2 regions of the Variovorax sp. 54 genome follow, and region 2 is predicted to be linked to the other one. Evidence: riboswitches for the same ligand, from Rfam matches in the RefSeq annotation. Region 2 holds a riboswitch; the other holds the start of a gene.
The links. A riboswitch is a leader RNA that binds a small molecule or an ion and turns the genes downstream of it on or off. The one in region 2 is predicted to bind cobalamin.
Positions count from the first base shown of each region.

Region 1 (4,534 bases), 5.6 Mb from region 2:
AAATGTTTCATGCTGACTCCTTGTTCTGATGCAGCTCCCCACCCCTAACATTAGGCCGAGCGGCGTACAAGCACTGTAGGAGAAGCCCTAGTACTGACAACCGCGCCAGCCCCCAGCCCGTTCAAAGGCGGGTTCATTCCCTGTTTCATTTCCGACCGACATGCCTTCGCCGAGAGACATCGCACTCACCGTCCACGAACTGGAAGAAGGGGAGTTCTACTGGGTGCTGATGGAAGCCGTGGACGGCTCGACCGGCGACTCCACCCACGTGTACGTACCGCTCGAAGCCGCCCACGAGCCCTACGCCACCTATTCGAACGCGCTGGTGGCCGGCGTGGCGGTGTTGCGGCGGCTGTTCGGGCCCGACGGCAAGCCCGTCTGACGGGGCCCATGAGGGCGCCGCCGCAGGGCGCTCCCTATAATCCCGGCGGTTGGAAACATTGGTTCACACCGGTGTCGTCCACCACCCCACGGTTCGAAGGTGCCCTGCACGACCAGTCACAGGACTGGCGGCGGGGTTAAACGGGAAGCAGGTGCGAGGCGTCGTCTTTTTGATCGACGCTTCCATTCCTGCGCTGCCCCCGCAACGGTCAGCGGATATCGACACCCTCAGGCTCATGCGCTTTCTTGCATGGGCAGCCACTGCGCTTCGGCGTGGGAAGGCGAGGGTTTCGGCGTCGAGGTGCATGCACCTTTCGACGCACTCCGCGAGCCCGGATACCGGCCTTCGCAACCGCCTTCGGACGCTGCGGGAGTGCGTGTCCGGGCCTGCCCTTTCCCCTCGCGCGAAACGGCACCGCCCTCAGTCTCTTCTCCCTCTTCGTCCTCGATCGGTCAGGAGCCTGCGGGGACGCGGGCCGGAGGAGAAATCGGATGAATCAGGCATCGCTGCCCTTGCGCGATCGCCCGGGCCTGCCCCTGCAACGGGCACGCCTTTCGGGTCTTTCAGGCATTTCATTGGGGCTCGGCCTCGCATGCGGGCCAGCTCTGGCCCAGTCGGGCGACACGGCGGGCCGCCCCAGCCTCGCGCCCGTGCAGGTCGAAGCCAGCCGCCACACGCCGCTGGCCCTGGACGAGCCCACGCAGACCGGCAGCCGCCTGGGCCTCACGCCACTCGAAACGCCGGCCAGCATCGAGGTGCTCACCGGCGACACCATCCGCGCGCGCGGCGACGTGTCGGTGGTCGAGGCTGCGAGCCGCGCCACCGGCATCACGGGCTCGCCCGCGCCGGGCAACGGCGGCTCGTCGCTGTCGGCGCGCGGCTTCAACGGCCACGGCTCGGTGATGCAGCTGTATGACGGCACGCGTCTGTACGTGGGCGCGGGCACCGTCACCTTCCCGTTCGACACCTGGTCGACCGACCGCATCGAGGTGCTGCGCGGCGCCGCCTCGGTGATGTTCGGCGAGGGCGCCATCGGCGGCGCGATCAACGTGGTGCCCAAGAAGCCCACGCGCGGCCCGATTCGCAACGAAGCGCTCGTGACCGTGGGCTCCGACGCCACGCGCCAGGTCGCCTTCGGCAGCGGCGGGGCGATCAACGACATGCTCTCGTACCGCTTCGACATCAGCCACCGCAGGACCGACGGCTTCATGGTGCGCGGCGAGGCCGAGAGCCTGGCCGTGGGCGGCGCGGTGCGGCTCGATGTGTCGCCGCAGCTGCAGTTCACGCTCTCGCACGACGAGGGCCGCCAGACGCCGCAGCGCTATTTCGGCGTGCCGCTCATCAACGGCCGCGTGAGCAGCCTGAACCGCGAGCAGAACTACAACCTCGACGACGCCGAGGTCAAGTACCGCGACCGCTGGACCCGCCTCGATGCGCAGTGGACGCCCAACGACGCCGTCACCGTGCGCAACCAGCTCTACCGCCTGGACAGCAAGCGCCACTGGCGCGACAGCGAAACCTACACCTACAGCGCCGCCACGAACCGCGTGACGCGCGGCGACTACCTGGAGATCGGCCACGACCAGGAGCAGATCGGCAACCGCACCGACGCCACCTTCAAGCACGCGCTGTTCGGCCTGAAGAACCAGATGCTGGTGGGCTTCGACGTGAACCGCATCGACTTCCTGAATTCGAGCGACACGCCCTACGGCGGGCGCTCGGTGGTCGACGCTTTTGTCTTCAATCCCGGCTACTACGTGTCGCCCACGGCCTACCTGCCGCGCTACAAGACGAAGACGAGCACCTACGCCTTCTTCGCCGAAGACAAGCTGGCCTTCAACGCGCAGTGGTCGGTGGTCGGCAGCCTGCGCTGGGACCACGCGAAGATCGTGCGCACCGATCCGCAGAACCGCGCCCCGCGCCTGGACAAGACCTTCGAGTACGCCACCGGCCGCCTCGGTGTGGTCTACGCGCCAGACGCCGCGCAGTCGTTCTATGCGCAGGTGGCGCGCGCGGCCGATCCGCTCACCGGGCTCATCAGCACGTCGGCCACGCAGGTGCCGTTTGAACTCAGCACCGGCAATCAGGTCGAGGTGGGCTACAAGCGCCAGCTGGCCGAAGGCCGCGGCGCGTGGAGCGTGGCCGCCTACCGCATCGAGAAGGACAAGCTGCTGTCGCGCGACGCGAACGACCCGACCCTCACCCAGCAGGTCGGCAAGCAGTCGTCCGAAGGCATCGAGGCCACGCTCGACCTGGCGCTGACCTCCACGCTGCGGCTCGAAGCCAACGCCGCGCGGCTGCGTGCGCGCTATGACGACTTCAACGAAGCGGTCGGCAAGTCGCTGGTCTCGCGCGCGGGCAACACGCCGGCTGGCGTGCCCGAGGTGGCGGCCAACCTGTGGCTGCACTGGCGCTTCCTGCCGCAGTGGGAGGCCGAGTTCGGCGTGCGCCATGTCGGCGCGCGGCAGGTCGATGCGGCCAACACGCGGCAGATCGGTTCGTACACCGTGGCCGATGCGGGCGTGAGCTGGCAGGCGAACCCGTCGCTCAAGCTCGCGCTGCGCGCCTTCAACCTGGCCGACCGCAAGTACCCGGTCTCGTTTTCGAACGGCGGCAACCAGTGGTTGCTGGGCCGGCCGCGCTCGTTCGAGCTGTCGGCGCTGGTGAACTTCTGAGCAAGGCCTCATGAGCACCGCATGGCAACGCGCATGGCCCCCGCTGCGGCGGGCGCTGTACTGGACGCACCGATGGCTGGGCATCGGCGGCTGCCTGCTGTTCGTCATGTGGTTCGTCTCGGGCGTGGTCATGATGTACGTGGGGTACCCGAACCTCACCGACGAAGAGCGGCTCGCGGGGCTCGGCCCGGTGCGCTTCGCGCAGGCGGTGGTCACGCCGTCCGCCGCGCTCGATGCCTTGCCGCCCGCGGTGCGCGCGCAGCAGCCCCGCCGCATGGCGCTCGAGATGCAGGCCGGTGCCGACGCGCAGCCCGTGTGGCGCATCGTCGATGCGCGCGGCGGGCGGCATGCCGTGTCCGCGCGCGATGGCCGTGTGCTCGGCCCGGTCGATGCGGCGCAGGCCGAGGCCATCGCCCGCGACTTCTCCGCGCAGCCCGGTGCACGCTGGGCCGAGACGCTGGAGCGCGACCAGTGGACCGTGCCGCAGGGCCTGAACCCGCTGCGTCCGCTGCACCGCATCGACGTCGGTGACGTGGCGGGCACCGAGCTGTACGTGTCTTCGCGCACCGGCGAGGTGGTGCGCGACACCACGCGCACCGAGCGCTTCTGGAACTGGCTGGGCGCCGTGCCGCACTGGATCTACTTCACGCCGTTGCGCGCCGACCCGCCGCTGTGGCACGACGTGGTCGTGTGGCTGTCGGCCGCCTGCATCGTCTCGGCCGTGACGGGCATCGTCATCGGCATCCTGCGCATCCGGCTGCGTCGACGCTTTCGCAGCGGCGCGGTCACGCCGTACACCGGCTGGATGGCCTGGCACCACATCGCCGGGCTCATCGGCGGGTTCTTCGTGCTGACCTGGATCGTGAGCGGCTGGCTCTCGATGAACCCGAATGGCTGGTTCCAGCGCGGACCCGCCGATGCCGCAGCGATGGCGCGCTACACGGGCGCCGGCGCATCGCCGTTCCCCTGGCCGCCAGCGGTGCTGCCGACAGGCGAGGGCGCTGACGCACCGCGCGAGGCGCTGCTGATGTGGTTCGACGGCAAGCCGTTGCTGCAACTGCGCGACGCGCAGGCCCGCGTGCAGGTGATCAATGCAGCGACCGGCGCACCGGCCGCCATCGCCCGCGAAGACATCGAGCGCGCCGCCGCACGCCTGCGCCCCGGCGCCACGATCACGCAGGCCACGCTGCAGACGCACGAAGACTTTCACTGGTACGGCCACCACCGCACGCGCGTGCTGCCCGTGTGGCGGCTCGAATTCAACGACGCCGCGCGCAGCTGGCTCTACATCGACCCCACGAGCGGCCAGGTGGCCGGCAGCAACGACCGCAACGCGCGGTTGCGCCGCTGGCTCTTCAACGCCGCGCACAGCCTCGACTTTCCCTGGCTCATCCAGTACCGGCCGGCCTGGGATTTCGTGGTGTGGTTCCTGTCGATCATCGGCGTCGTCGCTTCGGCGAGCGGCGTGGTGATCGGC
Region 1 covers NZ_PEFF01000001.1:661,537-666,070, reverse strand. Annotated here, with positions in the region: gene CLU95_RS03100 (hypothetical protein) at 1-11, opposite strand, end outside; gene CLU95_RS03095 (hypothetical protein) at 161-382, shown strand; cobalamin riboswitch at 464-743, shown strand; gene CLU95_RS03090 (TonB-dependent receptor) at 874-3,057, shown strand; gene CLU95_RS03085 (PepSY domain-containing protein) at 3,068-4,534, shown strand, end outside.
Region 1: another riboswitch for cobalamin. It lies ahead of CLU95_RS03090 (TonB-dependent receptor); the one in region 2 lies ahead of CLU95_RS28825 (TonB-dependent receptor domain-containing protein).

Region 2 (4,534 bases):
GCTGAAAAAGCAACGGCCCCGTGCGGTGAAGCAGGGGGCCGTGGCGGGAAAAGGTGTCTGCAGATGGTGTGCCGGACCCGCATCCTGAACCAGGGTTCAGGTGGGCGAGGGCAGCAAGACTTCGGGTTCATCTGACGCGAGATGATCACGCCCGTCTAGCGATGTACCAAGCCCGGCTCCGGAGAGCATTGGAACAAGGAAATATTAAGCCCGACACGTCTGCAGACGAAGTGGATTTTACGCCCCGTCTGCGTCGTGCCGCGTGCCTTCAGAGCAAATGTCCATCGCCCGCCAGGGCTTGATCGAGTCTTTGAATGAGCTGGGCGGCCTGCGGGTCGGTGTCCCCGGAGGTTTCGCCGGTGCTGGCGGTGGCTGCGACGGCAACCGCAGGGGCCGGTGCGGCGGCAGCAGCGGCCTGCTGTGCCGCGAGATCGAAAGCCAGGTTCAGCGAGGCGAGCACGGCGATGCGGTCGCGGGCCTTCACCTTGCCTGCGTCGCGGATCTTGCACATGGCCGCGTCCACGCGGTCGACGGCCTCGCGCAGTTGCGCCTCGCCGCCGTCGGGACAGCCGAGCAAATAGCTCTGGCCCATGATCTGTACTTCAATCTGCTTCATGCGTGATGGGAATCTTCGGAAGGGGGTTCGGCCGGCAGCCGTTCCAGCAGGGCATCGAGGCGGGTGCGGGCCGCGGCGAGCCGCGACTTCAGGCCGTCGCGTTCACGCGTGAGCGCATCGACCTGTTCCTGCAGCAGCGCATTGGTGCGCTGCACCTCTTCGTGACGCACGAGCAGGCGTTCCACACGCTCGGCGATCTGGTCGATGGGGCTGGAGGCGGGCATGGTTGGCGATTGTAGTTTCCCGGGAATTCGGAAGGTCTGGCGCACCGCGCGGGCGCGCGCCGGACGTGGCCGAGATTCTGGGGCCTGCGCCGCCGGTGATCAAACCCGGTGTGGCGTGCGCGCCCCGTGGGCCTAAAATCCTGTCCGTTGGTGCTCGCGGCGTGGTTCGCACGGCGCAGTTCAACGGGAAGCAGGAGTGGACGCCCCCCGGGGCCGAAGCCGCCTGCGCTGCCCCCGCAACGGTCAAGCAGACGACGCCGCAAGGCGTCACCCCTTTCCATCCAGCCACTGGGCGCTCTGAAACAGGCGCCTGGGAAGGCGGCAAAGGGTCGATCTGCCAGCCCGGATACCGGCCAACAAGGCGGCTGCCGCATCGGCAGCCATGACGCCCATGGCGCCGGCGGGGAAGCCGGCCAGGGCATAGAAGTTCGTTCGGTTCACCCCATGATTTCCTGTGTTTCCCTCTCCAGCGGCCGCGCCAGCGCGCGCCGCAACCGTCCCGCGTGCCTGCCGCTGACACTTGCCCTGGCCTCGGCCTTCGGCGGCCTGGCCCTGGTGCCGCTGGCTGCGCAGGCGCAAGCCGCCGCAGCAGCATCTGCCACGCTCGACGAGACCGTCGTCACCGCCAACCGCACGCCGCAGGCGCTGTCGGACCTGGTGGGCGATGTCTCCATCGTCGACCGCAAGACCATCGAGCGCAGCGGCGCGACCGGCGTGGCCGACGTGCTGGCGCGCCTGCCCGGCATGGAGCTCTCGCGCAGCGGCGGCGTGGGCAACGCCACCAGCCTGTTCATCCGCGGCGCCGAATCGCGCTTCACCGCGGTCTACCTCGACGGCGTGCGCATCGACTCGCAATCGACCGGCGGCGCCGGCTGGGAAGGCATTCCGCTGTCGCAGATCGATCGCATCGAAGTGCTGCGCGGCCCGGCCGCCGCGGTGTACGGCTCGGACGCCGTGGGCGGCGTGATCCAGCTCTTCACCAAGCGCGGCGAAGAGGGCGTGTCGCCCTACGCCGGCATCGGCTTCGGCAGCCACGGCCTGCGCCGCATCGAAGGCGGCGTGAGCGGCAAGTCGGGCCTGCTTGATTACTCGTTTGGCGTGGCACATGAAGAAAGCAAGGGCTTCAACATCCAGCCCATCGCCAAGCGCACGCCCTCGAAAGACGGCTTCACCAACCCCGACCGCGACGGCTACCGCAGCACCTCGGGCAACCTGAAGCTGGGTTTCCAGATCACGCCCGACCAGCGCATCGACGCCACCTTGCTCACCAGCAACACCGAAGCGGCCTACGACCCGTCGGTGAGCTTTCGCACCAAGCTGCCGATCACCTTCCGCGACGATGTGTCGACCAACGAGCTGCGCACCGCCGGCCTGACCTGGTCGGCCAAGTGGAACGACATCTACAGCACCCGCCTGCAGGTGACCGATTCGCAGACCGTCTACAAGACCCAGCCTTCGTTCTATCGCACCGAAACCCGCCTGCGCGGCTACCTGTTCCAGAACGAATTCCGCTTTGGCGCGCACCTGGTGACCGCCACGCTCGAGCGCCGCGAAGACGCGCTCGAAAACGCGCCGACCACCTCGGCCAAGCTGTTCTCGCGCGACCGTTCGCAGAACGCCGCCGCACTGGGCTACGGCTACGTGAAGGGCCCGCATTCGCTGCAGCTGCACGTGCGCCACGACGACGACAGCGAGTTCGGCGGCAAGACCACCGGCAGCGCCGCCTACGGCTACGCCATCACGCCGAGCCTGCGCGCCACCGTGTCGGCCGGCACCGCGTTCCGCGCGCCCACGCTGTACCAGCGCTTCAGCGAGTACGGCCTGGCAAGCCTGCAGCCCGAATCGAGCCGCAACGTCGAGCTGGGCCTGCAGTACACGGCCGGCGCCACGCAGGCCGGCATCGTGCTGTACCGCAACCGCGTGCAGAACCTCATCGTGTTCGACGGCAGCGCCAAGGGTTGCCAGTCGTCGTTCGGCTGCTACGCCAGCACGGCCCGCGCGCGCTACCAGGGCGTGACGCTCACGGGCGGCCACCGCATCGGCGACGTCACCTTGCGCGCCTCGCTCGACTACCAGGACCCGCGCGACCTCGCCACCGACAACCTGCTGGCACGCCGCGCCCGGGCCCACGGCACGCTGGGTGCCGACTGGCGCGTCGCCGGCTGGACGCTGGGCGCCGAGATCCAGAGCTCGGGCAAGCGTTTCGACGACGCCGCCAACACCGTCAAGCTCGGCGGCTACACGCTGCTGAACCTGTCGGCCAGCACGCAGATCACGCGTGACCTGAACCTCGTGGCGCGCGTGGACAATGTGGGCGACAAGGACTACCAGTTCGCACGGCTCTACGCCAACGGGGGCCGCACCGCGTACGTCGGACTCAAGTGGACTCCGCAGTAAACAACCGCCGTTTCCCGCCTGGCGCCGCTGCCACCTGCGCCGCGGTGCTCGTGGCCGCCCCGGCTTCGGGGCAGGGCAAGACGACCGTCGCAGCCGCGCTCGCGCGGCTGCACGTGCGCCAGGGCCGCCGCGTGCGGGCCTTCAAGTGCGGGCCCGACTTCCTCGATCCGCACTGGCTCGCGCTGGCGACCGGCGCGCCGGTGCATTCGCTCGACCTGTGGATGACCGGCGAGGCCGACTGCCGCGCGCGCCTGCATGCCGCCGCGTGCGAGGCCGACCTGGTCATCGTCGAAGGCGTGATGGGCCTGTTCGACGGCACGCCCAGCGCGGCCGAACTGGCCGCGCGCCTGGGCCTGCCCGTGCTGGCCGTGATCGACGCGCAGGCCATGACCGGCACCTTCGGCGCACTGGCCTACGGCCTGCAGAACTTCCAGCCGGGCCTGCCCTGGGCCGGCGTGCTCGCGAATCGCGTGGCCAGCGAGCGCCATGCCGACATGCTGAAGGACGCGTTGCGCGAGCCCGCCGATTGGCTCGGCGCCTTGCCGCGCAGCGCCGACTTCGCATTGCCCGAACGCCACCTCGGGCTGGTCGGCGCGGCCGAACTCGGCGACGCGATGGAGCGGCTCGACGCTGCGGCCGACGTGCTCGCCACCACGCCGCTCGGACAGCGCACGCCAGAGCAGTTGCCGCAGTTGCGCTTCGAGCCGGAGGCCGCAGTGCCCATCGCGCCGCTGCTGGCCGGACGCACCATCGCCATCGCGCGCGACGCGGCGTTCTCGTTCATCTACCCGGCCAACCTCGACGTGCTCGAAGCCCTCGGTGCGCGGCTCGCGTTCTTCTCGCCGCTGGCGGATGAGCCGCTGCCGCCTTGCGACGCGGCCTGGTTCCCCGGCGGCTATCCCGAGCTGCACGCCGAAGTGCTGTCGGCCAGCGACCGGTTGCGGCTTTCGCTCGCGAACCATGTGACGTCCGGCAAGCCCATCTGGGCCGAGTGCGGCGGCATGATGGCGCTGTTCGACGAACTCGCCACGCGCGACGACGCCGAGCCGCACGACGTGCACCGCCTCTGGGGCGTGCTGCCGGGACGGGCGGTCATGCAGAAGCGGCTGGCCGGCCTCGGCCCGCAGCAGCTCGACCTCGGCGTGCATGCCTTGCGCGGCCACACCTTCCACTACTCGCGCTGCGAGACGCCGCTCGCGCCCGCCGCGCGCACCGTCGGCACGCGCGGCGGCGAGGCGCTGTACGTGCACGGCCCCGTGCGCGCGAGCTACTTCCATGCGTGGTTCGCGTCCAGCCC
Region 2 covers NZ_PEFF01000001.1:6,289,841-6,294,374, forward strand. Annotated here, with positions in the region: gene CLU95_RS28815 (cell division protein ZapA) at 269-616, opposite strand; gene CLU95_RS28820 (hypothetical protein) at 613-840, opposite strand; cobalamin riboswitch at 972-1,212, shown strand; gene CLU95_RS28825 (TonB-dependent receptor domain-containing protein) at 1,285-3,237, shown strand; gene CLU95_RS28830 (cobyrinate a,c-diamide synthase) at 3,222-4,534, shown strand, end outside.